DNA from 4 places in the Paenibacillus taichungensis genome. Region 4 is predicted to be linked to each of the others. Evidence: riboswitches for the same ligand, from Rfam matches in the RefSeq annotation. Region 4 holds a riboswitch; each other region holds the start of a gene.
The links. A riboswitch is a leader RNA that binds a small molecule or an ion and turns the genes downstream of it on or off. The one in region 4 is predicted to bind cyclic di-AMP.
Positions count from the first base shown of each region.

Region 1 (7,804 bases), 2.8 Mb from region 4:
CTCGTCCACTTCCAACAACTCTGTACCTGTTGCAAAAATGGCTACCTTGGGGCGTTTGTATACAGGCACTTGACCTACGCCGAATGTCGCCAGCACGGATTGTTCACCTGCCTGAATAATCGTTCCTGCTTCCAGCAGCAATTGGCCCTCATGAACTTCCAATCCAATTGGGGTAATGTTAGCATCAGTCTGAATATGGCGCTTCAGAGCAATCCATTGTTCCCCATGCTCTTCTTTACTTTCAGTCATCTCCATCATAACAACAGCATCTGCACCTTCCGGTACCTGAGCTCCTGTCATGATCCGAGCAGCTGTACCCGATGTAATCGTAAGATCCGATGTATACCCGCATGGAATTTCATCAATGATACGGAGCCAAATCTGCTGCTCGCTGGATGCTTCAATCGTATCCGAACTTAGAATCGCGAACCCATCCATTCCGGAACGACGAAAGAATGGGTAAGGATGGGGAGCATGAATCGTCTCAGCAAGCGTTCGACCATGTGCTTGCTCAAGTGTTACTTTTTCTATTGAACCCGAACTGACATGAGCAGCAACTTTCGCCTGCGCATCCGGTACTTGTATAGCTTTACGGATAAATTTTGCAGTCGTCATATCCGTTGAATGTGAATTTATTTTCAATGGTAATAGAACCTCCCTGGATCATTTGTTCATATTAAAAAGTGTAGCCCGAAAGCTAGGTCATGACAAGTACTCTCCAACATATCATTCACATGAAAGACGAATGGACAGACCATAATATGTAAGAGAAAAGGAGCTGACCTTTATGAACCAACGATGCGAATTATGTGGAAGGGAGCCTGTCGAGACAACAGTCCATCACCTGACACCGAAAGAAATGGGCGGAACACATATGCCTACTGTAGATCTTTGCATCCCTTGCCACAAACAGATTCATTCTCTGTATACCAATCGCGATATTATTACCTTAGGTTTAACTGAGATACAGGCTCTAAGGAAAGATGAGCGCATCGCTCCTTATATCCGCTGGATTCGCAAACAACCTGCCACAACCATTCCTCGTGTTCGAAAGTCCCATCATGTCCGCAAATCGTAAAACAAAAAGAACAGCGTCCAAGGTCATGTTCAGTGGCATAGCTCGCTCCACCTTACCTTTTCACTGTTCTTCTGCTAATGCTTTAATATTGCGGGCCCCATTCATGAGGAGCGCTACCTACGCCTCATGATTCGGCCGCCGCCAACCCTCGTTTTGGGTTTTTTATAGGAACTCTTCGGTGAATCAAATAATCCTCCAAGGCCGCCACTACTTTTATTACGATCAATTGTGCCTTTGCTTTGTTCCTTATTCCGGCTGAATAATCCTCCACCGGAGCCTACGCTTGAATCCTTATCGCTGCCACGACGGGTAATCGACCCTTTCCGGTCAACGGTAATGGGCGGAGCAACCTTTTTATCGCTGCTCGTCGGTGTCCGATAGGAACCTTCTCTTGGTTTGTACGTGTCCTTGTTCGTATAACCCCGATACGTACCGGACCCTCTACCCCCGAACGAATCAAACAAATTACCGATTAATGTTGCGGTTAAATAACCTTGCAAAAAGGACGAATCATAATTCTGCCGAACATATTCCTTTGAATCCACCTCAACCAAGGTGTCTTCCGCTTTATTCGGGTCTTGCTGCAAATGATAATACTGGTCCTGATACACCAGGAACATCCGCTCTGTATTTTCCGCCGAGATCTGATCCGGCTTCCGCTGTTCAGATAAATCCTGAGCAACCTCTGGAACGGTACGATCGGCAGCTCGGTACACATAGGATGTCGTATTACCACTGCCGCTGACCGATTCAAGCGGATATGTGTCCTGAACGGATGGTGCTCCGCACGCGGACAGCAGCGACATCACAAGGCTGAGGACCAGCATTAATTTTAATGCATGTGCCAAGCGCTTTTTCATTGGAACCTCTCCTAGCTCGAACGAATCACTTTGATATCCGCAGGAAGAATGGACTCACCTTCATACAGCGTAAATCTTCTGTCTTGCCACTCCACACGCAAAAACATGTTATCATCAGACTGATATTGCCATACTAATTGTTCCCCAGCCTGACCATAGGGTGTCCTGCCTGCAGTGGTTACCATTCCTCCGTATTCTTCCTCCAAATGATACGCACGTCCGTCCAGATCCAGCAACGTAGGCACCTCGTCTGGTGCATCGAGACGGCCATCAATTGGTGTATAGAGGGCATACCGGGTCATTTCCCGTTCTTCAATATGCAAATGTCGGATTGCCGTACCATCCTGCAACGTGAGTACAGCTGCATTTCGCGCTCGATGATGTACCCGCCCAACAACTTCATAGGTGACCAGCGAAACTTCACAGATATCACCAGGTGCCAGCTGAAGCATTGTTTTCTCTACCTTAGGCGGTTCAGGTTTGGCTATTATCCCTTTAATCCGTTTCCACACACTCATACCCATTACTCCTGTTCTTTATCTTATAAACAAGCTGCAATAATTAATGCGCCCACGATATGTAGTGCACCTGAGAACAAACCATAACCAGTCTTGCCCTGCTGTATTCCCGTATCCAGATCCAGGTTGGCCCATCTCCGAATCATAAAGTGAACCACACTCTCCAGAATCAGCAAAATAATAAATGAAACAACGGATACCAACAACGCTTCTCCAAGATGACCGGCTGTCGAAATGGAGGTGGCGAGTACATATCCCTGAGCAAACAGCTTCATAACCATACGTGTTGTAACGGCCATATTGCCCGCCTTCACTTCAGCAAAATCCTTATACTTCGTGAACAAAGAATCCACATACATTAAGACAAACAGCAAAACCGAACCCGATAACGTCCAGACCAGCATTGCCAAAATGTTCAAATCCATTTACATAGCCCCCACATCTCAACATGAACCGCAATTAAAAGCGAAGGAGAAACGCTGGTCTCTCCTCCGCTGGTGTCCCTGCTTGCTTACAAGGTTTTAGTTCTTATTTTCGTATTGCTTCATCAGTGCTGCCAGTTCATCCTCAACAGCCTGATCTTTGCCCAGCTTCTCGAACTCATCATCCAGCGATTTTCCTTTTGATGACATCTCATTGCTGGCTTCGGCCTGTGCTTCCATCTGCATCATTTTTTCTTCCATGCGCTTCATGCCGGCACTTGCAGTGTCGGAGCCAAATCCGTTCAGCGCCTTGTTGATTTCGGTTTGAGCTTTTGCAGCGTTGTAGCGCGCAACCAATGTTTCACGTTTGTTTTTCATTTGCGTCAATTGTTTGCGCATTTCGTCCAGCTTGCCACGAAGGTTATCGGCAGAAGCCTTGTTTTGATCATAGCTTGTTTTGTACTCGGCCATCTTCTCTTCAGCGACCTTCTTCTCTTCCAATGCCCGACGAGCCAAATCCATATTCTGTGCACGCGCTGCTGTATGTGCTTGCTCCTCACGTTTCTTCACGAGAGCTTCCTGTTCTTCAAACAGCTGCTTGAATTTCTTCTCAATGGCGATTTGTGCAGCAACAGCTTTCTCCGCATCTTCCAGATCTTCCTGCATATCCCGGATATATTGATCCGTCATTTTGATCGGATCTTCTGCCTTGTCAATAATAGAGTTAATGTTAGACATCGTTAAATCGCGCAATCGTTTGAAAATGGACATTATGGTATTCCTCCTAGTCGATAGTTCATCCTTGTATATAATCATACATACGTGGCAATGTTCTACTCGTTTCAATTTTAACAAAAAAAATCATAAAAAACGATTTTAGCGTGCTTAGCCTAAATGGAACTATTGAATCAATCGACCCGTTTGGCACAGCTCTTCATCAAGCAGCTTCTCTGCAGTCTGCACAATCTCATCAATCTGCATCCGCGTAATTTCATCAAAGTGAATTCCCATTATTACGGTAACGGTTACCTTTAAATGAAGGGCAGCCTTACGTGCCAGTCTCTCACACAACTCTTGTTCTTTATGCCCTGGAATATGCACCGTAGCCCCACTCACTCGTTCACGGTCTGGATAAAATGTGGCTACTGCTCCAATATGTGATCTTCCTCCAGTTACCATAAACACTTTGTCTTCCCCTGCCTCAATCACCTGTAAACGAACGGAGTTTAAATCGTATGTACTCATTTTGCTCCACCTGTCCTTTTCAATATGTATATGTATGGTGGAATTATGGCTCCGATTTAATGAATCAGCAGTGAAACATCTCACATCATGCATAAATACGGATGGCCCCGGGCATACCAAAGAGAACGCAATTTGGGAAAAGGAGGCACGAACATGCGTATACGCCTCATCATGTTATCCATCATGGTCATTCTTCTGGGAGGAAGTTATACTCCTGCTCAGTTATGGGCTTCTTCAAGCCCGCAAACCGAACCTGCTTCGAAGTCTGATTCTCCTGAAGAAGAACAGTTGACTCTAGGACAACTCAGACAGAAATATGCGGATACGTTCAAAACCAATGGCCCCTCAACAAAAAAGGTCGCTCTGACTTTTGATGATGTTCCTGATCCACGGTTCACACCGCAGGTGCTGGATATTCTAAAAAAATACAAGGTGCGGGCTACGTTTTTCATTGTAGGAAATCGCGCTGAGAAACATCCGGATCTGGTGAAACGTATGATAAAAGAAGGGCATATTGTGGGCAATCACAGCTACAATCACCCGGAATTCAGCAAGCTAACCATGAATGCATTTCGCAAACAAATCTTACATACCGGGGATATTATTCGAAATCTAGCGGGTTACACTCCCAAAATGATTCGTCCACCCTATGGTGACATTAACGAGCAACAGCTCCAATGGGCAGCCAAGCAACATTACAGCATCGTGAACTGGAATGTTGATTCTCTGGACTGGAAGGGCCTCTCCAAAGAGGAAGTCAAACAAAACATCCTGTCCGCCGTCAAACCAGGTTCCATTGTTCTGCAGCATGCAGGAGGCGGTGTAGGATCGAAGCTGAGTGGTACGATCGAGGCGTTGCCTGAAGTTATTGAAGAATTGCGAAACCGCGGGTACGAGCTGGTGACTTTGGACGAAATGCTGGAACTGCCAAAGGGTAAATAGATTTGATACGGCAATGGATATTCAAAAGGGTGCTCTTCAATCACATTATTGTGATTGGAGAACACCCTTTATTGTTTAATTTAGATTAAGTTGGAGTCACATATGATGATGTGCAGCTCGCTTTGATTTTATTTCAAAATGTAAAGTTCAACATCCTGAATACCAAATGTGCTCACGGATTGCTTGCTGCCAGGAATAAAGATATCGATCTTGTGTCCTTTAATGGCACTGCCCACATCACGAGCCGTAGCGACAAATGCCTGTTTTGGCAGTCCTGGATGTGTATGACCTGTCACCAGTACCTTTGTACCCAATGGAATGATACTTGGGTCTACTGCAATGGTACCCAATTCAAGCGGATTACCGAAGTAATCCACAGCACCCCATCCTCCATTTTCGGAAGCATCAGCGGAGTATGCTGTTGCTTTGACGTCGACAGCTTTGCTGTAATCAAACGTTTTTCCCCAGGCTTGTACAACTTTACTATCTGCATTAACGTCAAGGCTTGCGGCAGTTACCGTTTTGGCCTCCGTTTTTGCTGCTGCAGCAGAAGCTGTGTTCGTTGTTTTACCAGGGATCGTAATTTTCAAACCACCATAAATGTTGTAAGCTGAAATGTCATTATTAGCTTTAATAAGAGCGTTAAGTCCAACTCCATATTGTTTGGATAAGGTGTAGAAGGTATCCCCCTCTTTGGCCACATGAACTGAATCAGCATGAGCCGGAACGGCCTGAATGAGCATTGCTGCTGTCAGCAAAGCTGTTGCTGTTTTGGCTATACGTTTCTTGTTAATCATGGTCTTCCTCCCTCATTATGCCTGCGAAGTTAGTTGTCGGATTCGGATGGAGGAAACCACCCTATAGGTTCAATTACATTTAAGAATTTATGTAGCCCTAATTCACCCCAAGCCGTGTGCAAATAATTCTTCCCCTAGCACACTCTGCATCGTTACATCCCCCACACTCCCAACTCCGGAAGTTTCGGCAGGAACAAATATATCACAATTTTGTAACCAGGGGTTGTAGTAAATGTTACCATCTGGCTAATTCACTTCAATATTCAGGCTGAATTCAAGCCGTTTTTTCAAATAAATGTCTATTTGAGCTTTAATCATTGATGACAGAAACGTTACTTTTTATGTAATTCCGTGCGTATCCTTACATAACAAAACAATCCCTGCCGACGGTTCGTCGACAGGGATTGTTGAGGGGATGAAATTCTCATCCAAAGTATAGATTTTGCATTTTCATCTTGATCTTCATCCTTATTATTGGATGGTATTAGAGCACTTTAGCGAGGAAGTCACGTGTACGTGCATGCTTGGGCTCGCCAAACACTTCAGCAGGCGTTCCTTCTTCTACAATAACCCCGCCATCCATGAACAGGATACGGTCTCCTACTTCGCGTGCGAAGCCCATCTCATGGGTTACAATAACCATAGTCATGCCGCCCTCTGCAAGCCGCTTCATGACATCCAGTACTTCACCGACCATTTCAGGGTCCAGTGCAGACGTTGGCTCGTCAAAGAGCATGACATGCGGCTGCATCGCAAGCGCTCTTGCAATAGCGATCCGTTGTTTCTGTCCACCGGACAGCTGATTTGGATAAGCGTCCTTTTTGTCAGACAGGCCAACCGTCTTGAGCAAATCTGCGCAGATTTGTTCCGCTTCTTGTGCAGATTGTTTTTTCACTTTAATGGGAGCAATCGTAATATTCTGTTGCACCGTTTTGTGCGGAAACAGATTGAAATGCTGGAATACCATCCCCATTTTTTCACGAGTTGCATTAATGTTATGTTTGGGGTCAGTGATCGACACACCTTCAAAATTAATTTCGCCTGAAGTCGGCTGCTCCAGCAGGTTCAAACAGCGCAAAAATGTACTTTTCCCCGATCCGGACGGACCGATGACCACGACAACCTCGCCTTTGCCAATTGTTACATTAATGCCCTTGAGCACATCGTTATTTCCATATGATTTGTATAATTGTCTAACGTCTATCACTTGCACTCAACTTCCTTTCCAGTCGACCCAGCAGCTTGGACAAAATGAACGTCAGCACAAAGTAAATGGCCGCTGCAATCAGGAATGGATTCATTCCTTGGTACGTAATGTTTTTGACTACACTTGCCTGGTACATAATGTCCACCATACCAATAACCGAGATGATCGAGGATTCCTTGATAATAGTCACGAATTCATTACCGATCGCCGGCAACACCGCTTTGAACGCTTGTGGAAGCACAATGAAGCGCATGGCCGCACCTCTACCCATTCCCAGGGAACGAGCTGCTTCCAACTGGCCTCGATCCACACCCTGTATACCAGCACGGAAAATCTCGGCAAGATAGGCACCACTATTAATGGATAGTGTGATAATCCCCGCCTGAAGAGCCGAGAAATTAATCCCAAAGGTCAATGATACACCGTAATAGATAATCATCAATTGTACCAGCATTGGCGTCCCACGAATGACCTCAACATAAGCTGTTCCGATCCAGCGCAAAATGGCGAAGTCATGTAGACGGAACAGACAGATGATTAAAGCGATAATTACCCCGAATATTACACCGAGTGCAGACAGTAAGAGGGTGTAACCTACACCTGTTGCATAAAAGCTTTTGTACTGCCAGAATACTTGGAAAATGTTTTGTTTACTCTTCTCTGCCATCAACTTGCTTGCTTCAGTAACCATCTGATCGATTTTATTTTCGCTTTTCAGACGTTCGAGCGTTCCGT
Region 1 is NZ_CP194720.1:1,847,862-1,855,665, reverse strand. Features, by position in the region: gene ACR1R9_RS08625 (molybdopterin molybdotransferase MoeA) at 1-615, opposite strand, end outside; gene ACR1R9_RS08620 (HNH endonuclease) at 788-1,078, shown strand; gene ACR1R9_RS08615 (DUF4247 domain-containing protein) at 1,192-1,938, opposite strand; gene ACR1R9_RS08610 (DUF4178 domain-containing protein) at 1,950-2,456, opposite strand; gene ACR1R9_RS08605 (DUF350 domain-containing protein) at 2,480-2,881, opposite strand; gene ACR1R9_RS08600 (PspA/IM30 family protein) at 2,978-3,649, opposite strand; gene ACR1R9_RS08595 (hypothetical protein) at 3,779-4,123, opposite strand; gene ACR1R9_RS08590 (polysaccharide deacetylase family protein) at 4,277-5,065, shown strand; gene ACR1R9_RS08585 (3D domain-containing protein) at 5,194-5,862, opposite strand; cyclic di-AMP (ydaO/yuaA leader) riboswitch at 5,865-6,062, opposite strand; gene ACR1R9_RS08580 (amino acid ABC transporter ATP-binding protein) at 6,347-7,069, opposite strand; gene ACR1R9_RS08575 (ABC transporter substrate-binding protein/permease) at 7,056-7,804, opposite strand, start outside.
Region 1: another riboswitch for cyclic di-AMP. It lies ahead of ACR1R9_RS08585 (3D domain-containing protein); the one in region 4 lies ahead of ACR1R9_RS26780 (C40 family peptidase).

Region 2 (7,804 bases), 2.1 Mb from region 4:
AACTCGAACAGTAAGAGTTTGCGGATCACCAGCACTGAAATTGATAACGAAGTCTGTTGTTCCTACATGCAGTTGGGTGAGATATTCTTTTTTGATGTTCACTTGGTCATCGACCACCGTGTAGTCGTCTTCACTGAGCATTACTCCGTCATTTTCAATGCCAGTTAATGTATTTCCGTTCAATGTGAGCGTGACAGTAATGTCCTTCTGTTGTTCTGTTGCCTTGTCAAAGTCAGCAGAAGCCGGATTAATGGTGCTGTTCTGCTCTCCTGTAGGAATTTCCCTTGTTACTCTAAGCGCATCCAGCAGCATATACTGGCCTGATTTTTTGACGACTTTCAAGGTATGTGAACCGTTAGTCAACCCAGCAGCACTATACTGCACCTGTTGGGCTTCTCGTTCATCATCGGTATAAGCGCTAACCGTTTCAGGCGTTCCATTGTCGAGTGTGACTATCATGTCTCCCAGACCCTTGTCCTTCTCCGTCAGCAAATCAATACCTGTGCCCGTGAAGGTATATTCAAAATAATCGCCGTCATCCTCAGTAAAATGTACATCATCTTTGTAATCTCCGAAACCTCTGCTGCTATTTGGACTCCATGAACCGTTGTACTGAATATGGCTATCATCATCATTAATATAAACCACATCGGTAACAGCAGCCGCATCCATGGAAGCAGCATTTGCTACATTTTCTGTATTCGCGGTTGGGTCAACTTCAGCTTCCAAGTCAGCTCCTTGTTGCGTATTCATATTCGCTGGACCAGTGGTCGAGGAATCCGTAATAGCGATGCTCAGATCCTGTCTGCCATCGATTTGCTCCTTGCCCCCGTTCCGCTTCCAATCTCCACTATAGCGCATGCCCGTATCATCATCATTAACAGCTGATGTACCGCTTAATGCGGTTACCTTAAGCATCCGGGAAGCATGAGGTTCCAGTACGCCGCCACTGAATTCATGATTAAAATTCCCCAGTTCGGAATGGCTCCAGAGATCACGGACCGAAGCCGTACCTTCGAGGCCAATATCACTCCATTTCACTTTGACCTCGGCACTCCGATTGCCCAGATTGAACAGAGCTACATTGTACGTACCATCTCCGTTATTGGCATACCAAACCTGCTGTTTGGTGTCCATGGAAACCGGATGGGCTGGACGACCAGCCTGATTGACCGCAATGACTTCGTCATTCGTCAGCAGTTCCAGCCCATAGCTGTCCAGCCTGGTCAGATCATTACCTGTATAAAGCGGTGCTGAAGAGATTGCCCAGAACGTGGTAGCGGTCTTCCGCTCGTCCCTGGTCAGACCATCCATCGAGCCATTCCCGACATTCAGTGAATCGAAGTCGTTCCAGCCTCCGGGACCTGCATCCCGCCACCAGAGGGCAGCGATGGGGAACAAGCGGGAAATACTCGACCATTCGGTCAATCCCTTACTGCTGTCATAGGCTTCAACATCCCAGTCGATCCTCCAGCCGTTCGCATACTTTTTCCAGAAGTCCACGTAATTGTGGTCAAGCGCCCAGGAAAGCTCAAACCAGATGTTATTTCTGTCCAGGGCTTTGGACCAAGCCTCCACATCACCACGTGCATCGCGGCTCAGGTTATTAATTCCCGATCCTGGCGTCACACTATCGAATTTGACAAAATTGATACCCCACTCTCCAAGAAGATCCGCGATGGAGTCAATGTACTTCTGTGAGCAAGGGTTCGAAAAATCAATTTTGTACGTGTACGAATCCCAAGCATCCATAACAACGAGCGGTTTTACTGCAATATCTTGCATACGACATGCCCCGCCCGTTCCATACACCTCAAGATTTTTATCATAGGCTGTAATGGATAATCCCGGAATCAGATAGATTCCGATCTTCTGTCCATTATTATGGACATAATCGATGACCTCCTGAAATCCATTTGGATAAAGAACAGTACTCGGAATAGGACGGCCGTATTCATCTTCGTCACCGTTCCAGCCAGCATCAATATTAATGTATTCATATCCATGGGCTTGCAGCTTCTCGCGCATGGCATCCGATTGCTTCTTAATACTCTCGGCAGATGTCCAGTTACCCGCCCCGTCATATACTTGCATGCTGTAACTACTCCACCCCATATACGGCTTTTGGGCCAGACTCTTATCTGCTGCTTGTGCCACATTACCTGTCGTTCCCATAATTCCGAACTGAACTGCCGCAATCATGAACACCATGAAACACATTGCCATCCTTTTTCCGATTCGTTTCAAATTATCCCTACCCCCTCTGAATTTGGTCAATCAAATTCCTGTTGATAGCGCTTCCATACGAGAAGAGAATAGTGTATAGTGGATTTCCAGGATAGGTACAATTCGGTATTTTACGTACAATTCACCTGAAATATAGGGGCAAACCGTCGCAGAACAAACATATTTCCATTAATGGATAAATAAACAAATAAAAACTTCATCTTTGCTCAAATTAAGGGAATGGGTTGAAGACAACCAGGATGAGCCATCACTCTAATCCGTAAACAAAGAAAAAAGGTTCCTAGAGTGGCAGTAATGCCATTCTAGGAACCTTTTTTTGTATTACATATGATGCGGTCGAGAGGACTCGAACCTCCACGGGGGTTAGCCCACACGGACCTGAACCGTGCGCGTCTGCCAATTCCGCCACGACCGCGTATGTTGTATCTCCGAGAAATTACATCGCGGCGACAAGAAGTAATATATCATGTGCAGGTAATTAGTGTCAACAAAAAAATAATTCCTTATTTAATTTGTAAAGCTGTACTCATCCATCATTTCATGCAAAACAAAAAACTAAGGCCAATACAATTGATGATAAAAAACTGTCTAAATGAATTATATGTTGGAAGGCCAGTTCCGTACCAGGCATACCCACCTCCTCTTTAATGTTTAGGAAGCTGGAATCCTGCATTTGAAACAGTAGTTACTTTTTTGTCATCTATCAAAACTCAACCTTCGAGTTATTTCTACATAAATAGCGATAATTCCGTTAACATTGAGATGATAAGAAGTGTTCAAGAACGGTTTGACATTTTCGCATTTATGCAATATAGTTTCAAAAGGTTACAAAAACTTAATTATTCATTTGCCGAGTTTCATGTTTGAAAACGGGGGAACCATTTTGGGTGAATTATTCTTATACATAGGAAATATAGGGAACCTTCTACCGAACCCTTAGCTAACTCCGTAGGCATCGAAGGGAGAACAAAAATTTTGAAAAAGCTTATCATCTCCATTTTTGGAGCAGCAGTATTATTTACATCTGGTGCAGCAAGCACAGAGGCAAGCAGTATTAACACCGTCGTTAACAACATGACAGGCATACCTTACAAATGGGGTGGTACTACACTCGCCGGGTTTGATTGCTCTGGATTTATGAGATATATTTTCAACAAATATAGCATTGAATTACCACGCACTTCCCAGCAACAAGCTAAGGCCGGAACGCCGGTATCCAAAGCTAATCTGCGTACGGGTGACCTGGTATTCTTTAATACGATGGGCAGTGGCATTTCACATACAGGTGTATATATCGGGGGCGGACAGTTCGCTCATGCTTCAAGCAGCAAGGGTGTCAGCATCACTCAATTATCTAATCCTTACTTCAACGATCGTTACGTAACAGCACGCCGGGTAACAGGACAGTTTATGTATAACAAAATGCTGGGCAAAATATAAGTTAACACGAAAAGGCTTCGGTTATAACCGGAGCCTTTTCTTTGTCTATCTTTGTCTACATTAATATTGATTTTCTAGAGGTACACAAGGTCATCATCCGTCTTAACCAAAGCTTTTAATGTAAAGCCTTCTGTACTCTCATTGCACCCTGAGACAACGCATGGCCTCCGCCAACTGCTCCAGCCACAGCAACCGTCTCCATAATCTCCTGATCGGTTGCTCCTTTGGCACGCGCTTCTTCCACATGGTAAAACGTACATACCTCATTGTTTGCAAACAGTCCAATGCCCAGCGCAATCAGCTGTTTGGTCTTGGCATCAATCGCCCCTGCCTGAAAGCACTCTCCAGTGAACTCATGATAAGACTTCACCACAGCTGGCAGCACGTCGCTTAATTCACCAATCTGATCTTTATAGGCATGAACCTTATCATTCATCAGTGTCATGGTTACCGCACATCCTCTCGGCTGATATGTTACAAGCTCTCACTGTACCTATCTTCTCTCCCGAGAGGTGCAATTATGCCAAAACATCCATGGTAAATGAACCTAAAAACGCATGTCCTATTCTTCGAGCGGGCTCTTACGTGGTTCGCTGAACAACTGATACTGATAATTCCGATCAAGCTTAACCACACGACGATTCTGACGGCGAATGAGCACCTGCTCCCCGTCCCAGGCCACTACAATGCCTGTCACATCATTGGACTGAATCTCATCCCGTACTACCCTTACTTTTTCACCCGATAAACGCAGTGCATCCAATTCTGCATCACTGATCATATTTATGGCGCCTACTTTCCCAAAAAAATTATTTACAAAAAGAGACCTAAATGAAAAGTCATTTAGGTCTCACGTGACTGTATTGGACTGTCATGTCATTCGAAATATGTCCCGACTGAAAGTTACCGCTGCGCGTGCTCTTTGCTGTCGTTCTTCTCAAACCAAAAATCAAGCACTTTGGCGGACATCACACGTTCTTCAAGGTACTCCACTTGATGCGGTGTAAATTGTTCTTTCCAAGAGAAGGACAACTCTTCGCACAAGCCTACAATCGTCAGCAATTCTGACCAAGCAACGTAGCGTTTGTACCAGAAAAATTGAGGATGTTCAATCATATAGGGATAAAGGTCATCGAATTCCGTATGTTTACAATCCAGGGCACGCTCAAAATGTACTTTCGATTCCGCCAGCTTATCAATAAAAAATTGTTCTGTTGCCGGTTGGTTACCCATGGTGTTGCCTCCTCTCCCTAACATAACCCCATTATAAATGAAATCAGCGGTCATGCAAAGGCATTGTTATAAAAATAGGCACTTTTTCCTTTAAAAAGTCACAATTCGTTATCGTCGAATTGTACAGTGCCATCGTTCAGTGAACGAATGCGCACCAACGCTTCAACCGGGATACCCTGCTCACGAATGGTGCGCGCTCCGGCCTGGAAACATTTTTCGACCACGACACCGAATCCGACCAGTTCTGCACCCGAACGTTCGATAATTTTGATGACACCACGAGCGGCATCGCCATTTGCAATGATATCGTCAATAAACAAAATACGGTCATTCTCATGAATATATTCACGGGACACCATAATATCCGTTACGATCCCTTTGGTAAAAGAAGGTACTCTTTCACAGTAAGCGTCGGGGTCAGCCAAAAGTGTTTTTTTTCGCCGGGCAAATACCAGTGGAACACCCAGTTCATGTGCAGCAGCAAAAGCGACCGGAATCCCGGAAGACTCCACTGTAATGACCCGGGTTACACCACTTTCACGAAAACGAGCGGCAAATTCCCGTCCCATTTCCATCGTCAGTGCAGGGTCAATCTGGTGATTCAGCAGACCATCCAGCTTCAGCACCTGATCCGACATGACTACACCTTCTTGTAAAATTCGTTGTTTCAATACTTCCATAATTTGACCTCCCAAGCCTATCCTATGACGTAAAAGTATCATAGATCCGGCTCTCAGTTCAAGCGAAATTGCCTTTGCTCTTGTTCAGAGCATGTTAAATGACCCTTTGCCACACTTCAATTGTCATGACTTTGACGGGTCAAGCATACCTTGTACCATGGCACCCGCATGTCCAAACTATTCAGGGGCCTGAGAGGGGAAACGCATGAAACAGGCATTTCGGGTGCTGCAGATCGCATTTACATACATTGGAACGGTAGTAGGAGCCGGCTTTGCAACAGGGCAAGAGATATTGCAGTTCTTTACCCAGTATGGCAAATGGGCCACCATTACCATTGGCTTATCGACCATGCTCTTTGTCTGGTTAGGTACAAAAATGATGCTGATTGCCCATGATACCGGCTCGCGCTCTTACGAAGATCTCAACAAGCATCTATTCGGTCATAAAGCAGGAAACTGGATTACATGGGTTACCCTTGTGATACTCATTGGAGTAAACAGTGTCATGCTGGCCGGAGCAGGGTCGGTCTTTGTAGAGCATCTGGGACTTCATTATCAGACCGGACTGATTGTTACCCTTATCGGTACTTATCTGCTGCTTGGACGGGGTATTCAGGCTATTCTACAAATGAACAGTATCGTGGTGCCTATGATGCTCCTGCTCTCTCTGCTTATGATCACCAGCACCATACATCATCCCGGCGCAAACCGATTTATTACATTAACCACGGACAGCAATCCAATCCAGGTCTGGTTATCTCCTCTTTTGTATACTTCATTCAACCTGGCACTTGCCCAAGCAGTGCTCGTTCCGGTGGGGAATCAGATTCGCAGCCGAAAGGTACTCAAATGGGGCGGCGTTCTGGGCGGGATTGGTGTAGGATTCATGCTTATGGCAGCCCACTTCGCCATGTCAGCCCAGATGCCTGGCATCACACAATTTGAAATTCCGATGGGCAGCATTGCCTTTCAACTTGGATGGGTAGTCCAGTCTATCTATGTATCCCTGATTTTTATGGAAATCTTCAGTACATTTGTAGCCGATATTTATGGAATGACCCTCCAACTCAGACAGCATGTCCACGTACATCCCAAACTAATCATACTGGCCATCATGCTGCTATGTTATTCGCTCAGCCAGTTTGGATTCAGTTCCCTGCTCTCTATCCTTTACCCCATTTTCGGCAGTTTGGCACTTATCTGGGGTGCAAAATTAGTAATGGATCGATGGGGAAGCTTTCGAGGTCGTAACAAACACCTATAACAACGTATTTTTGTTGGGAAACATCATTTCCCTAAATATAAAAAAGCCGCTGTTCATACAGCGGCTTCCTTCTTTTCCCTTTCCAGAAGTTAGAACTGGCTCGGAAATTGCAAATACATTTTTTTCAGTTCATTGACCGATCTGCCCAAAGAGTAATGGGTTTTGGCCTTCTCACAGGCCGAACGAGCGAGCTCATAACGGTACGCCGGGTCAACCATCACCTTCTCCAGCGCTTCTGCCAGTGCAGATGGATCTTCTGAAGGCACCAGCAAGCCGTTACTGCCGTTCTCGATCTGCTCTGGTATGCCGCCAACATCTGTACCTACAAGAGCAAGACAGCTAAGCGCTGCTTCCGCGAAAACAGATCCGAATGCCTCCGCCCGCGAAGGAAGTACAAAGATATCAAAAAATGGCATGAATTCCTCCGGGTGCAGCGTGTAACCATAAAAAATAGTCTCATTATAAATGCCCAGCCGCTGGGCTAATTCTTCCAAATCTGGACGGATCGGTCCGTCCCCGATAATATGAAGCACATAATCATGTCCCCGCGCTTTCAACTCGGCACAGGCTTTGAACAGAATATCCAGCCCTTTCGCCGGAACCAGACGGCATACGGTGACCAGCTGTGGTATCGTATTCTCATGGGGAATTGGCTTGAACCTTTTCTCATCAAAACCATTCGGAATCACACCGATAACATCGGGATGCTGTACATGAGGCGCCAGATAACGACGGAAAGAATCCGATACCGTTAATAACCGCTCTGCCTGGTACTCCAGTTCACCATAGATGGCCAGCAGGAATTGATGCTCTGGTCCGTTTGGCTCAATGCGTCCATTCAGTATCAGCTCTCGCTCATAACTGGAGTGGATGGTTTGAATTAGAGGAACATCCGGGAAAACCTTCTTCATTGCAAGCCCCGCAATAGGGTGATGGGCAT
Region 2 is NZ_CP194720.1:3,811,236-3,819,039, forward strand. Features, by position in the region: gene ACR1R9_RS16860 (X2-like carbohydrate binding domain-containing protein) at 1-2,247, opposite strand, end outside; tRNA gene ACR1R9_RS16865 (tRNA-Leu) at 2,579-2,662, opposite strand; cyclic di-AMP (ydaO/yuaA leader) riboswitch at 3,086-3,217, shown strand; gene ACR1R9_RS16870 (C40 family peptidase) at 3,223-3,687, shown strand; gene ACR1R9_RS16875 (carboxymuconolactone decarboxylase family protein) at 3,803-4,132, opposite strand; gene ACR1R9_RS16880 (hypothetical protein) at 4,250-4,468, opposite strand; gene ACR1R9_RS16885 (hypothetical protein) at 4,591-4,920, opposite strand; gene ACR1R9_RS16890 (xanthine phosphoribosyltransferase) at 5,019-5,600, opposite strand; gene ACR1R9_RS16895 (YkvI family membrane protein) at 5,806-6,864, shown strand; gene ACR1R9_RS16900 (glycosyltransferase family 4 protein) at 6,954-7,804, opposite strand, start outside.
Region 2: another riboswitch for cyclic di-AMP. It lies ahead of ACR1R9_RS16870 (C40 family peptidase); the one in region 4 lies ahead of ACR1R9_RS26780 (C40 family peptidase).

Region 3 (7,804 bases), 1.4 Mb from region 4:
TGCTGCTGGGTCTGGAGACAAGTGCAGCGAGTGTAAAGACGTTCCCAGAGGATGTGCTGGCGATGTTTCCGGTGCTTGCCACGATGTATGGTCGACAGGGTGGTGATCTAAGTGGTGGGCAGCAACAGCAGTTGGCATTTGCCCGCGCACTGGCTGCCCGGCCGGGATTATTGCTTCTAGATGAGCCGACAGAAGGCATCCAGCCTTCCATTGTAGAGGATATCCGGCAGGTCATTTTGCAAATTAAGGCAAAGGGTGAAATCTCCATCTTGCTGGTGGAGCAAAGTATTGATTTTGTGCGCGGTGCTGCAGATTATATCTATGTAATGGACAAAGGGGCAATTGCACTGCAAGGCACACCGCGAGAGCTGGATATGTCGCAGTTTGAGCATCATCTGTCTGTGTAGCTTAGGGTTCTTGGTGTAGGGTGAGTTCAGGAACGCTTGTCCAGAATGTTGGAGTACTTCGGATATAATCTACGGATGCAATCCGGGCAGATATCATGGGTAAATTCGGCATGAGTGTGTTTCTCCAAATAACTCTCAACAGAGTTCCAGCTGTCCTGTTCATCCTTGATCTGTTTGCAGACAGCGCAGATGGGAAGCAGTCCACGCAAAGTACGCACTTCAGACAGGGCCTTCTTCAATTGGCGTTCTGTCTGTTTCTGTTCGGTAACATCCGTGTGTGCAATCAATGCGAGATCAGACAGCAGGGATGGGTCGGCCTGAATCAATGGGGTGAGTTCCAGGCGGAACCACCGCTGTTCGTTGTGGACAGTTTGGACGGCGATGTCGTATGTATAACTGTCTTTAAAAGGTGCAGTGATACTTTTTAACTCCTGAACAATTTTCGCATTCTTTGTTTTCTCCTCGCGTAATGTCCACCCCTCTATAAGGTGAAGGTAATGAGGCGGTTCAGGTGCTGTTCTGGAGGAGCCTGTAACGCTTGGATTTGGAAGCAGCTGCCCGAGTCCGTGTTGCCAAGCGGTGTTGCAGCTTCGAATGATCCAGTTGTGGTCGACGATGATGAGCTGGTGCTGCATGGACTGGAACGATAATCTCTCCAGATCGGATATTAAGTATCTCATGAAATGAGCTCCTCCTTGGCAGAAATTTTATCTTAAATCATCTGGTATTTCCAAAATGTCAGCGACCTGGTGCCTGAACCGGGTTGCTTTGCGTGTGCCGTGAATGAGATTGGACAGACGGTATGGCGGAATGCCATACTGTTCACAAAATGTCTTTTGGTCGACCTGGAGTTCGGTTAGTCGTCGTTTAATGGCCCATCCAAAAGGAGTCACAGGTTTCTTTTTGTTCAAAAGGGTTCACCCCTCGTTGGAATGTAGTGTTCAGCTGGTTATTCTTGGTGTAAAATATATAGATATGCGAGCTGTATATTTTATTATATACGTATTTGCGTCATCTAACAATTAAAAAAGACGTAAAAAAGTGTATTTTAAGATATTAAATGACGTAAATGCGTTAAATAGACAAAATAAATGACATAAAAAACACGCCAGCAAGGAGGTTGCGGCGTGTTTTTTATATTTTTACAGTGTGAGGAGGCGGGTTATGAAGGGATGGGGACAGATTAGGCTCTGTAGGCGTGAAGCCCTGCTCCAAGCATGTGGAAGCTTGGGAACAACGTTTTCATGGACATTGAGGTTGGTTGTACCGGTCCATCGGCAGCGGAGGCGCTGACGGTATGCCATTCATGCTCCAGATCTGCGGCCAGGCGAACCAGCAGGTCCTGGATTGTATCGGTATGAAGAGGAATCACTTTGGAGGCTTCGGTTATGCAGGCACTCATGGCTGAATGCAGATAACCAAGGACCGCCTCCTCGACAGGGATTTCGAGGTGGTGGTTAATCCAGGCGTGAACGGTGGAGAGGCAGCCGACGGATTCATACTTAGCCAGGGTTTGTTCGAGATGGCTAAAATCAATCCAGGGGTGGAGTGCATGAGCCAGCTTAATCAGTCGTTTGCCCATTGTGGAGGCGTGTTCTCTAAGATTGACTGGTGTCCGCTGGACATGGACGAGCTTGTCGATGAGGGCTGTACGCCATGCGTCATTATGATCTGCGGCAGTATATATGCCTTTAATCGCCATGCCTTCCAGACGCACGATGCTGGGGTGCAATTGACAGCGCATGAATGATTCGAGATCTTCGGCGTTACGAATGGTACCTTCAGCGATATGGGTATCCATTCCGAAGGAATGGGTGAAGCCTCCAACCTGGATAGAGGAATCAAGCAGTTTGACGTAATCGAGCAGCTTATTCCCACGGTTCACGATCTTTCGCCTCCTACGTTCGTTAAATGTTATATTAAATAACATTTATACTCCTTTTTAGTTCGTTTTATGTTCGTAAATCCGAATTATATGATATATATATTCACATAAATATCCGCTTTTTGTCAACAGTTTCTTGGTTTTTAAATGTTTAATCTGTTTAATGTTATTTTATATAACTTTATGAGTTATGTTAAACTGAGGGGATGTAAAGGATGGCACTACAAATAAAGTAGAGTAATCAGCCTAATCGGATATACAAACGAGATCAAATTTAATCATATGCACTTCGTAGGAGAAAATGACGAGATTATACGATTTATGGAAGGGAAAGCGCAGTTAAAATGATATTTATAAAAATGCTTTACTTTTAAACATGAACCGGGTATAATCAATTCTGTTGCCGATTATTTACGACATGCGGTCGTGGTGGAATGGCAGACACGCTATCTTGAGGGGGTAGTGGGTGTATACCCGTGGAGGTTCGAGTCCTCTCGACCGCATCATAAGAACGATTAGGAAGAAGCTTCCCATATGGGGAGCTTCTTTTTTATGTTTTTTTACAGTAATGATGAGTCCAGACAAAAAAAGGTCACCCGTTCCCCTGAATGCATGTCATTCTGTCTGCCGGGGGCGGATGGCCTTCAATTGTTATTTAAGCAATTCTTTGATGTCTGCTTCAATTTTATCGGGTGTTGTTTTGGGAGCATACCGTTTCAGAACACGTCCGTTCCGATCCACAAGGAATTTGGTGAAGTTCCATTTGATGGCTTTGGAGCCGAGTACACCCGGTGCTTCTTTGGTAAGATGCTGGAATAGAGGGTGAGCGCTTGAACCATTCACATCGATTTTCTCGAACATCGGGAAGCTGACACCATAGTTCATCTGACAGAACTCGGCAATATCATCAGAAGAGCCTTTTTCCTGTGCAAACTGGTTGCTTGGAAAACCAAGAACTTCAAACGGGGAGTCTTTAAACTTATCCTGAAGTTCTTGCAGACCTTTGAATTGAGGTGTGAGTCCGCATTGGCTTGCTGTATTCACGATAAGCAGTACTTTGTCACGATAGTTGGACATTTCAACTTCCTGACCGCGAAGGGTGTTTACTTTGTAGTCGTAGACTGACATGAAAATCGCCTCCATTTCATATTCTTCTTCCTTCTATTATATTGATTGCAATTAAATATTGCAAAATTAATATTGCTTTTTTAACTCAATTTGAGGCTGTCGTGTATGATCTGTGACTGATTTAACACCTAATTATCGCTAAAGAGAGAATTAGAGAGCTTTGATGAGATGGGTAGAGAATGGATGCGTTGTAAGCGCTATTATTGATGGGAAATGGCAAAAATCCGTCGATTCGGTGATCTGCGCAGACTTTACACCAATATGGCACGGGTGTATGATTCATATCGTAATTCCAATTTAAATTAAATTTTACATGAAAAACGAAACAAACGATAATATCGCTCTGATTATTGATTATAAAAGAACGATGTTTTAATCGCTGAGTTTCCATTCATTCATGGGTGGGAAACGGGGGAACCAACAGGATGAACTGTCCAGGACAGTAGGCATCCATGGGGTGAATTTTCCGGTGACAGCCGGAAATAGGGCGACTCTCGCGCCCGAATCCGTCAGCTAACCTCGTAAGCGTTAAAGGGAGAGGCAACAAGCCGTACGCTGGTTCATAGTGTCTTTTTGCTATGGATTATTGAAGAAGCGTCCGGGAGGCCTTGGTCCCCCACGCTTCTTTTTTGTTGTCTTTTCACGCCAAGGGAGGAACGAATGATGGATAAAGAGATGATCTTAGTGACTGCTCCAAATGAAGCAGGACGTAAATTTATCAAATTGCTGATGTACAAAAAAATGCCGTTTGCCGTTCTGACCAATAGTGCAGGGGAAGAGCGCAGGCTCCGGAGAATCGGTGTGGAGCATGTCATTCGCATGAACACGGCTGCAGCTCAGAAATGGTTTTTGCCGCAAGGTAGTGTCGGCAATGTTTTTATTTTTGAAAATAGCCTAAACCTGACCTGTCGATATTTGCAGATCTGCCGCTCCTGGACATCCAAGTCCTTGTGTGTCATTACGGAACAAAGCCACCCCAAAGGGATCTATCGGGGAATGGGAGCAGACCGTATTGTATATTCCTTGAATGGGGAAGTTGGGTTTCTGTTGAATGGCTAGTGGCTAGTACTATTCCTGTGATTGATCCAGTGTCAGCTGCCTGTTATAATTGAAATCATAAATAAACGGAAACTTGAGGAGACTCATGCATGTTGGTGGGTCTTCTTTTTTATGGTTTGGGAAATAGGGATAATTTCCTGTGGCTAACGAGGAGGAATAGGCGTGCCGGATGTACGTGGAATACAATGGTTGTTCTTTGATGTGGGGGATACGCTCGTGGACGAATGGGAGCCGGTAGATGATATTATCGGTCAGTTCGTTCGTGAAGCTTGTGCGCTTGGTTATCAGGTGGAGATGCAGACGGTGCGAGAACTATTTGCCGCCTCCTACCGAAATTACGAGCAATGGCCGATGAAATTGGCTATTCGTACCCTTATCAGCGACGAGGGGCACCGGGAACAGATACAGGAGAAGCTAAAGTTCCGCAAAGAGCTTGAGCGGCCCTTCGCGTCAGCCGACGCTGTTCTCCAGACGTTATCGCAACACTATAAGATTGGTATCATTGCCAATCAGAGCCCGGGGACGGAAAATCGGCTGGATAGCTACGGTTTGCGCAAGTATGTGGATGTGCTGGCCTGTTCGGCTGAAGAAGGAGTGTCCAAGCCTGATCCTGAATTGTATGCTGTAGCGTTGAAACAGGCGGGATGTAAACCCGAGGAAGCGGTCATGATCGGCGACAGGATTGATAATGATATTATTCCAGCTAAGAAGCTAGGTATGCATACGATCAGGATTTTGCAGGGTTATGGCAGGTTCCAGCCGGAGCTTGCGGATGCAGAGCGTCCAGACTGGACTGTTGAATCACTGGAGGAACTTCTTCCATTGCTAATGGTAACTCAAAGTTCAGACAACTAAATAAGAGCAAGCAGTATTTAAGATCTAATTGGTATGAACTAGATGGCTGCTCAAACATATAAAAGGCTGATCGTCTCAAGGGATACATGACTTGAGTTGATCAGCCTTTTTGAGTTAGACAAAATATTGCGTAGTTCCGTTTAACTTAGAATAACAGAATGGTTTGGATAATCAGATACACATTCAGGACAACGATAACTCCGGCAATAATCCAGGAGATGATTTTGAGCCACAGCTTGTTGGCAAAGGCCCCCATGCTTTTTTTGTCACTCGTAAACATCACCAGTGGAATGACGGCAAAGGGTAGCTGTAGCGACAGCACAACCTGGCTCAGAATCAGCAGTTCCTCTGTTCCGTGCTCTCCGGCAATGGCTGTTACGATGACGGCCGGAATGATTGCGATTAGACGTGTAACCAGTCGACGAAGCCATGCTGGGATACGAATGTTCAGAAAGCCTTCCATTACAATCTGTCCGGACAACGTGCCGGTGAGTGTTGAGTTCTGGCCGGAAGCCAGCAAGGCTACACCGAACAGGATGCTGGCGATGGTAGTACCCAGCAGAGGTGTCAGCAGATGGTATGCATCTGTAATTTCCGCGACCTGAGTCATACCTGCACTATGGAACACGGCAGCAGACACAATCAGGATGGCTGCATTGATGAACAGAGCAAGCGTTAAAGCGATGGTTGAATCCATGGTGGAATACAGAATCGCTTCTTTTTTTCCTTTTGGCGTTTGTTCAATCTGACGGGTCTGCACAATGGAAGAATGCAGATACAGATTATGGGGCATGACGGTTGCACCGATAATCCCGATGGCAATGTAGAGCATAGCTGGATTTTGCAAAATCTCGGCACTGGGTACAAAACCATGCATGACGCCGCCCATATCCGGTTTAGCGAGAAACAGGTCAATCCCGAAGCAGAGGGCGATGGTGGCCATCAGCACAATAACGAGCGATTCCAATGCACGGAAGCCTTTGTTTTGCAGCAAAAGAATGACTAGTACATCGACAGCGGTAATAATGACGCCATATAACATGGGGATGTTAAACAGCAGCTTGAGCGCGATTGCCGAACCAATAACCTCGGCAAGGTCGGTGGCTGCAATTGCAAGCTCACACAAGATCCATAACACGATCACAACAGGCATGCTAAATCGTTCGCGGCAGGCTTGCGCCAAATCCCGTCCTGTGACAATCCCGAGCTTGCCAGCGAGAGACTGCAACACAACAGCCATCAGGTTCGAAATCAGAATAACGGATAATAATGTGTATCCGAATTGTGAACCACCCGCAATATCTGTTGCCCAGTTCCCGGGATCCATATATCCAACGGCAACGAGGTAACCCGGTCCAACAAAAGCAAGGAATTTTTTCCACCAAGCAGCGTTCTGAGGCACCTTCATGGAGCTGTGGGCTTCCCCGAGAGATGGGGCCATACCCGCAGCCAATGGTTCATTTGAAGGAGTGTTGAACGGATTTTTTTTACTCATAATATAATCACCCGACTTTGAAGTATTGATATTCTATATGAAGAGGAACGGTGTCATTCCTTTGATTACATTTGAACACTTAAACCAAAATCAAAAGCGTAATTAAACTACTTTTCATATGTCTAAACGTTTATGTTGATACTTACATTGTACTCCTTCAATTATTTTTGTCCAGTGCAACTTTTGTGTATGAGGACAAAATTTACCGGAGAGTGAATTGTGCCTTAGTATATTACCCAACCTTGGATAAATTACCTGTGTTCCTTTCCCGATGCATGAAAAAGATAAAGATGTAAAACCTGAATAAGGATTAACAACGTTTCAAAATGAGCCAGAAGTTTAAATTGAATAGTAGGCAACAAAAAATTAAAGGCGAAGGAGAGATTCTTAATGGAAGCTTTATATACAGCAACAGCGACAGTTAAAGGTGGACGTACAGGTTCGGTGGCTTCTTCGGATGGCGTGCTCAAGCATGATCTGAAAATGCCAAAAGAACTTGGAGGCTCCGGTGGTGAAGGAACCAATCCTGAGCAGCTCTTTGCAGCGGGATACGGTGCTTGTTATGAAAGTGCTCTTGCCAATGTGGCACGCAAAGCGGGCGTGAAGTTGGAGAATGTGGTGGTCACAAGTAATGTATCCATCGGCAAAGATCCGGCGGATGATGGTTTCCAACTGTCTGTACGTTTGGATGTGAGCATGCCTGGCGTGGATCACAGTCAAGCAGAGGATCTAGCTCGCAAGGCACATGATTTCTGTCCTTACTCCAAAGCAACCCGTGGCAATATTGATGTGGTACTTAATGTAGTTTGAGACCTGACTCGTAGGAGTAAAGGGAACATATAGAGCAGGGTATCTTTGGATACCTGATGTTCGAGTACAAGACCCTGCTGGCCTTCGGCAGGGTTTTGTATTTTATAACAATTGCGATGCAGGAGATTGCATGTTGGACAGCGTACTATTTTACATAATCTACTC
Region 3 is NZ_CP194720.1:4,479,694-4,487,497, reverse strand. Features, by position in the region: gene urtE (urea ABC transporter ATP-binding subunit UrtE) at 1-407, shown strand, start outside; gene ACR1R9_RS20285 (hypothetical protein) at 434-1,087, opposite strand; gene ACR1R9_RS20280 (Rha family transcriptional regulator) at 1,115-1,318, opposite strand; gene ACR1R9_RS20275 (urease accessory protein UreF) at 1,591-2,292, opposite strand; tRNA gene ACR1R9_RS20270 (tRNA-Leu) at 2,713-2,795, shown strand; gene ACR1R9_RS20265 (glutathione peroxidase) at 2,944-3,420, opposite strand; cyclic di-AMP (ydaO/yuaA leader) riboswitch at 3,788-3,963, shown strand; gene ACR1R9_RS20260 (hypothetical protein) at 4,081-4,479, shown strand; gene ACR1R9_RS20255 (HAD family hydrolase) at 4,642-5,334, shown strand; gene ACR1R9_RS20250 (Nramp family divalent metal transporter) at 5,480-6,775, opposite strand; gene ACR1R9_RS20245 (organic hydroperoxide resistance protein) at 7,220-7,639, shown strand.
Region 3: another riboswitch for cyclic di-AMP. It lies ahead of ACR1R9_RS20260 (hypothetical protein); the one in region 4 lies ahead of ACR1R9_RS26780 (C40 family peptidase).

Region 4 (7,804 bases):
TTGAGTGCCGCGCGATCCTCAGGACCAAGGTCATCCAGCATGAACCGGCGCTTCATGGCATAATCCATGCGGTTCACATGTTCGGCCAGCAGTTTCCATCCACGACGCGCTTCTGTATCAATCCACATCTCACACGCTGTTGCTCCACCATAGAACTGCCCCTGTTCATTACGGTCCACAGCTACCCATACCAGCCATACCTGGCGTCCATTGGGTACGTCCTCACGGTTGGTTGAGAACTTGATGTTGCGCTCCACTTTGCTCTTTGCATGCATCGCACCAATATCGATCTTGGCTTCTCCGTTATCAATAATAACTGGAGAAAGGTTGTTCAGATCTATGGAACCTGCACCGAAGCCTTTGTGTTTGCTCTTTGCACTAACGATATTCAAGGCAATCTGTTTTTTGCCGTTTTGCTCGTTTTGGTCCATGTTTATAGCCTCCAAGGGTTGATACAAATATTTTAACTAATAATCGCTCCAATGCAAACATATACATGCTGTAGATGCTTGTCAACGGGAGGTATTTAACGATGATTCCACGACGCGCCAAGAGCTGGCTCACCGCAATTATAGCCCTGTGTGTAGTTGCCGGGGGGATATGGCTTGGTCTGGGCTCCACACGTTCCATTCATTCTGACTTGCCTGCGCTCGCCCCGGAATCGGGCAAGCCTACGGCACCCGTCAAAACCCAAACATCTCCGGAAAGTATACAGACACCTACAGCTGAAGTGTTCAGCAACCGCGTAGTGGAATATCACATGGATGTGAAGCTGGTAGACGGGAATGTATTGCAAGGGACTCAGACGATAACCTGGACACATCCAGGTAAGAAAACCGTCAGCGAGCTTTATTTTCACATGTATCCCAATGCCTTCTCTTCTGCTGACACCACTTTTATGAAAGAATCCGGGGGGAAACTTCGCGGTGATGTCATGCCCACGAACGGTTATGGTTCTATGCATATTACAGAAATGAAAACAGAGGACGGGCTTTCTCTCTTGCATCGGATGCAATATGTGCAACCGGATGACGGAAACATGAAAGATACTACCCTCATTAAGGTACGGCTGCCCAAACCCGTTAAAGGCGGTGAAAGCATAACGCTTCACACCCAATTTGAGGTCAAGCTACCGAAGATTTTTGCCCGCATGGGAACGGCAGATCATTTTGTTATGGCAGGTCAATGGTTCCCTAAACTTAGCGTATATGAGCCAGTAGGCACACGAGGTCGGACGACCGAAGGCTGGAATCTGCATCAGTATCACGGCAATTCAGAGTTTTATGCCGATTTCGGTATCTATAGTGTGCGTATTCGGGTACCGGAAACATACAAAGTAGCTGCTACTGGATTCCCAACCCAACAAGCTGTTGTGAAGAACGGCGAAAAAGTATATCAGTTCTATGCCGATGATGTGCATGATTTTGCCTGGTCAGCCTCTCCTGATTTTGTTTATGCGGAAGAACCCTTCTCTGCTCCCAATGTGCCAGGCGTCCGAATCAAGCTGTATCTCGACCCTGCTCATGAGGACCTGAAGGAACGTTATTTCTACGCCGCCAAAGCAGCGCTATCCAATTATAGCAAGTGGTTTGGCCCTTATCCGTATTCCACACTGTCCATCGTTGTCCCGCCCAAATCGGGGAATGGCGCAGGGGGAATGGAATACCCTACCTTGGTCACCGCTTTCGGTGCGGATGATTCTACACCTGGTTACGATCTGGAACGCACGGTTGTGCACGAGATTGGGCATCAGTATTTTTACGGCATGGTCGCCAGTAATGAATTTGAGGAGGCTTGGCTGGACGAAGGGTTCACCTCCTATGCAGAAGACAAAGTGATGGAACAGGAATACGGACTTATCCCGAATCTGCCTGTACAATCAGGTCTCATTACTTCTCCGGCTTCTCTGACACAGGACTCCTGGAAGTTCGATTCCCAGAATCAATATGCCGCCAACGTATACACACGAGGCAAGCTTGTATTACTCGGGATAGAACAACAAGTTGGTGCCAAAACGATGGAGCGTATTCTCTCGACCTATGTAAAGAAATACCGTTTCAAACACCCTACTTCGTCTGATTTTCAAAAGGTCGTGGAGCAAGTAACCCGTTCCTCCTGGACCGATTATTTTAATCAATATGTATACGGTGACGGCATGGCTGACTTTGCAGTGGAGAAGATCACAATCAATCCTATCCTGAAAGACGGTCAAACGTTGTACGAGTCATCCATTACAGTCCAGAAAAAAGGCAGTGAATATAAGAAGGTGCCTGTTCGAATTATGTTCGAAGATGGGAAAACCATGATGAAAGAATGGGATGGCAGCGAGGAGCGCATTACCTACAAACTGACCTATACTTCCCCTGTTTCCTGGGCCATGACTGATCCGCTGTACACGATTGTGCTGGAGAACCATCATATGAACAATTTTCTGAAAGCCGGACTGGATGAGCCAACCAAATCCCGCTGGAGCATGAGTGCAACCAAACTTATAGAAGCCATATTCGGAAGTCTGTCATGGTGAGGTGGATACAGTGAAAGCGAAAATACGTGAAGGCTGGTTTCTCGTCCGTCAGCATATGTTCATTGCAGCACTCTTATTTCTCTATCAATTAGTATGGGGATACTTTCTTTATCGAATGGTTCAATCAGCTGTGGTTCCGCTACTCCTGCGTTATCCCGACCCTGATGCAGGGGAACTCAGTACAATTTTATTCAAAATGGAGAGCCAACTCGGCCTGACAATTAATCCAGAGGTCCATCGCTATTTATGGATTTTAGGGGCTATGCTGCTGCTACGGATGCTAATTAGCCCTCTCATTCAGGCAGGGCTGCTCTACTCGCTCCAGCATTATAATCATTCGGAAGAGCGCATTCCATTCATTCGCGGCATCAAAAATTTGTGGAAACCAATGCTTCTGCTCCACACTATTCGCACCCTATTGCTGCTGCTACCGGCTTATTGGATCGCACCAAAACTTTATTCCATCCTTATGGAAGGTTTTCATTCCCTCCATCTGCTCCTGCCTGGTATTCCCTATGTTGCTGGTTGGATTGTATACGGGTGGGTTATCCATCATGTCCTGCTGTACATGCAGTTTGGTATCTCGGCTCCTGATGGGGAAGGCGGAGCACGTGGTACGTTTCAAGCTCTATGGATTGCACTACGCCAGGTCATCACTCTAATTGGCATTGCCGTACTGCTGGGTGGCCTTCATCTCCTGGTCTTTGGCGCCTTCACTTCAGCTTCATGGTTACTAACGGGCTTAACTGGTCTTATACTACAACAGACGTATCCACTTGCCCGGTGCTTGCTGAGCTTATGGAAGATATGCGCCCATTTCCGGTTATGGCAGTCCAACTCGGTCAAGGATTAACGTGCACAGTTAAAAATGGTTACCATCTATATGTAAAGTTGTTTTCATCAAACACCTTTAAACAAGCAAACCTCGACCTTTCCCCGTCAAAGGTCGAGGTTTTTTTTGCTAATTTTGCTGTTAAACGTTGCCAAAGTGATATACCTCTGTTACAATAATCGCAGTGAGTTTTTAGTAACAACTTTGTAATCTTTACCTTCATATTTGTAACTACTTAAAATTTAATCGTCATTTCTTGATTTCGCAGGTGCATAACTAGCATAGCCAAATTCCTAGCACCTGGGAAGCGGGGGAACCAGTTATGGGTGAATTGATCTTGCAACAGAGGGATCATAGGGGACCTTCAACCGAATCCTTAAGCTAACCTCGCAGGCATTGGAAGGGGTATATCTCTTGTTTAAGAAGAAATTAACCGCAGCTGTACTCAGCATCACATTCGCATTATCGCTTGGAGCAGGCAGCGCATTCGCAGATTCAAAAATGGACCAAGTCATTGATTCAGCAATGGGAACTACATACAAAAGCGGAGGAACAACGCTTAACGGCTTTGACTGCTCTGGGTTCACAAGTTATGTATTCGACAAGCTGGGTATTGATCTGGCTCGCCAATCGAGCTCGCAATTCGACATGGGTGATTCAGTATCCCGTATGGAAATGAGACCAGGTGATCTGGTATTCTTCAATACAACGGGCAAAGGGGTCTCACACGTAGGGATCTTTGTAGGGGATGGAAAGTTTGCACACTCCTCTTCTTCCAAAGGAGTTACAATCAGTGCATTAAGCGAAAGCTACTGGGCTAACCGCTATGTTGGCGCTAAACGCATTATGAGCACGGACGCATATGAGACATTGGCCATCGACTAGGGACAAGCTGAGCAACGTCATGCTGTAACAATAAAACTACTGTAACGAAGCATAATAGAACCGTCTGGTACATTCTCCGCAGGAATGTATCCGGCGGTTTTTTTGTGCTTCGTTTCCTTTAACGTATTCGGGACAGCTATCAAACCTAACTTTAACTTTTTTTTAAAAAGCTAATTTTCGTTGCTTTGTCCGTGCTCTTATAATGTTTTTACCCATCCCACTATAATATAAACGAAATTACCGGAACTTTTGTTTCACTTTTTTTTCAAAAACGAGGACTTGCCAAATGAACGCCTCTTTTGTAGAGTGGAAACAAGCTTAGATATGGAATGACATATGTATATGGACAAATCAGAATCATTATAGCTTGTTCACAATGAGAGGAGCGTGCAGTTGTATGGATGAAGCCCCTGTGACGTTTCACGTTGTGCCCATGCAAGAAGAACATGCGGAGCTCATCTGCGATTGGCAGTATGACCCGCCTTATAATATTTATAGCTGGCTACCCTGGGAGCAGATGAAAGCACTCGAAGTAGAATTCGGCGATCCCCAGCTACGGAAGGAACAATATGTGGTGGTGCTGGGAGAGAATCAACAAATTTGCGGCTTCGCTCAATACTTCCCACTTGAAGGTGTCACCCGCATTGGGCTTGGCATGCATCCGGAACGATGTGGTCATGGTCAAGGAACGGCTTTTGTCTCCGCCATTGTGCAGGAAGCCATTCGCCGGAACCCTGCAAACGAAATCGATCTGGAAGTTCTGACCTGGAATGACCGGGCCATTCGCGTCTATCTCAAAGCCGGATTTGTTACGCAGGATACATACGAACGACAGACACCAAGCGGTTTGAAGCCCTTCTACTGTATGGTCTATGAAGGTCCACGCGGATAAAAAGAGCTTAAAATCACCCTAGAAAGTCCCCGGTTATGTGATTAGTTCAAAAAATTACCACAAAATGCTATGATGTCACTACAGGTTCCGTTATAATGATATGGATAGTTTCAAGTTAGATGATCTTTCATTCTGGAGGGGACATAAGGGATGCACAAATGGATCATGAGCGGGGTATTTTTTGCAGCGTGCGCTTTAGCTATTGTACTAATGTTTACGCTTCCAGGGAAAGAGGAAGTTGCAGAAGAAGCGAAACCGACGATGCCGCAAGTTACAATGGATGCAGGACAGGCTGAGGCACTGGTCAAAGCAAACTGTATTACCTGCCACGGTGATCAGCTTCAAGGGGGTATGGGCCCTAGTCTGCAGAAGATTGGTAGCCAGGACGATGTGGAGAAGATTTATACCACGATTGTCAAAGGTAAAAGTGGCGGTATGCCTTCGTTCAAAGACAAGCTGAAGGATGAAGAAATCGCGAATATTGCGATGTGGCTGGCGGAGAAGAAGTAATCGAAGAAGTCTTTCAAGGCGATTAGTTTGTGGCGGTTCATGTATATTGAGTGTGGGTGGCCTTAGTCACCTCTTGCTCTTTATGCATGCTCTAAACCATGCTGACGCTAGACGCACAACGTAGGCAACCCGTATTCGTATTGCAGGGTTGCTGGATTTATCAATGGTTATACAGAGAAGAGGCTCTTACTCTCCCGTACAGGGAAGTAAGAGCCTCTTGCTCATTTCAGGGATGCTCCGATGATAATATCCACCATGCTGTGACTATCTAGATACATTAGCGTATCCTGCCTGCCCTCCGGCCTCTGATTCAGCTAAAGCAAGCATCGATTACTGGCTCTTTGCCTTCTGCTCGGCAAGGAAAGCCTGCACTTCACGTGCGGACGGCATCCCGGACTGGGCGCCGAGCTTCGTCACGGACAACGCGGCTGCGCCCATGGCGAAGCTTACCGCCGCGTCCAGCGTCTCTCCGCGCGCGAGGGCTACTGCCAGCGCGCCGTTGAAGCAATCGCCAGCGCCGGTCGTGTCGACGGCGCTTACGGCGTAGCCGAGCGCACGGCACGCGCCGGCACGCCCTGCCTGTACGCGGCCGCCAGGCGCTGCCGCGTACACAGCCCCCTCGGGGCCGAGCGTCGTGACGACAGCGGCCCCGAGGGATGCGGCGAGCTCTGCGACCGCCGCATCCACGTCTTCCGGCCGGAGATCATCCCGGCCGGTGAGCACGGCGAGCTCGCTGCGGTTCGGCGTGACAACGTCGACGCACCGCAGCAGCTCCTGGGGCAGACCCGGCACCGCAGGCGCCGGGTTGAGCACCACCAATGCGCTGCCTTCAGCCGCCAGTTGGGCGGCGCGGGTGACCGCGGGCAGCGGGATCTCTAGCTGCAGCAGCACCGCTGCGGCTGCAGTCAGGCTTTTTAACGTATCCGCCTCTTCCAGCATCGCAGGCACAACCTGCCCATTTGCTCCAGGAATGACAATAATCCGGTTATCTCCTTTGGAGAGCCAGATGGAGGCCGTACCTGTAACGGTATCATCCAGAATGCGAACTTGCGAGGCATCCGCCCCGCTTTCCATTAGACTGTGCAGCAGGCGTTCACCAAAACCATCCGAACCTACCGCACCAATCATCGTTGTCTGTCCGCCCAGTCGTGCAGCAGCAACCGCCTGATTGGCGCCTTTGCCCCCGGCCAAATAGTGCAGTTCCTCCCCGCTCACCGTCTCGCCTTCCTCAGGAATGATGTCCGTCTTTACCACCAGATCCATATTAAGGCTGCCTACGACAGCAATAAGAGGTTTGTTCTGATTATCGTCTGACATGTATGTTTCACTCATTTCCGGTAGTGCGATAATAACCGACCCAGGTTATTCCGACCTCATTTTCTCAAAAGCCTCATTATATTGTTGCGCTTCTTTAATATCTACAGATGTGATGCCACCTTCATCCCATGACGTGAGACGCAGTGTGACCGTTGTATAGTCAATTGTAATGAAAGGATGATGATTGAATGCTTCCGAAATCGCTGCGACCTCATCCACAAATGCAATCCCTTTCATGTAGTTGGAAAATACGAACTTGCGGACAATCCATCGTCCCTCTTCCAGTTCCCAGCCTTCCAGCCTTCCCAGATGAGCTTCGACTTCCTCTTGCGTAAAAACCATACGTTATCTTCCTCCCCATATGATGGCTCATCATAGACAACTGTCCATACTGCCACCGAAACCTTTGGTGCTACCTATAGCAACCCAAACGCATAGGTCCACCGCCCTGCGGTTCGCCCGTTTCATGACTATCATCTTACCACGGACAAGCCTCAAATTCCAATAGTACAAATGGCGCTAGATCCACTAACCATAAGGCTTTAGGGAGATTCTCCAACTCAGGTTTCCATGCCAAATATCTTATGGGTACATACTAAATGAGCGGTACAAAAGTCAGCTCTTCTTCCCCAATTAAGATATGAATTCGGTGCTGATCCTTGTCATGAATGACCACTCCACTTCCTACCGGAATGACCGACTCCTCACCCAGTGCATAGAACAGATCTTCAGCGAGCGCCTCATCTACTTCAAGTTGCTCTGTTACACCAAGGCGTGACCATTCTTCCTCATCCATCTCAAAGAAAACATAGCGGTCCGGTATTCGTCCTATAGCCTCTGTCAA
Region 4 is NZ_CP194720.1:5,921,476-5,929,279, forward strand. Features, by position in the region: gene ACR1R9_RS26765 (YwhD family protein) at 1-431, opposite strand, end outside; gene ACR1R9_RS26770 (M1 family metallopeptidase) at 533-2,524, shown strand; gene ACR1R9_RS26775 (hypothetical protein) at 2,535-3,377, shown strand; cyclic di-AMP (ydaO/yuaA leader) riboswitch at 3,630-3,767, shown strand; gene ACR1R9_RS26780 (C40 family peptidase) at 3,771-4,241, shown strand; gene ACR1R9_RS26785 (GNAT family N-acetyltransferase) at 4,639-5,133, shown strand; gene ACR1R9_RS26790 (c-type cytochrome) at 5,284-5,643, shown strand; gene rbsK (ribokinase) at 5,974-6,960, opposite strand; gene ACR1R9_RS26800 (4a-hydroxytetrahydrobiopterin dehydratase) at 7,006-7,302, opposite strand; gene ACR1R9_RS26805 (hypothetical protein) at 7,556-7,804, opposite strand, start outside.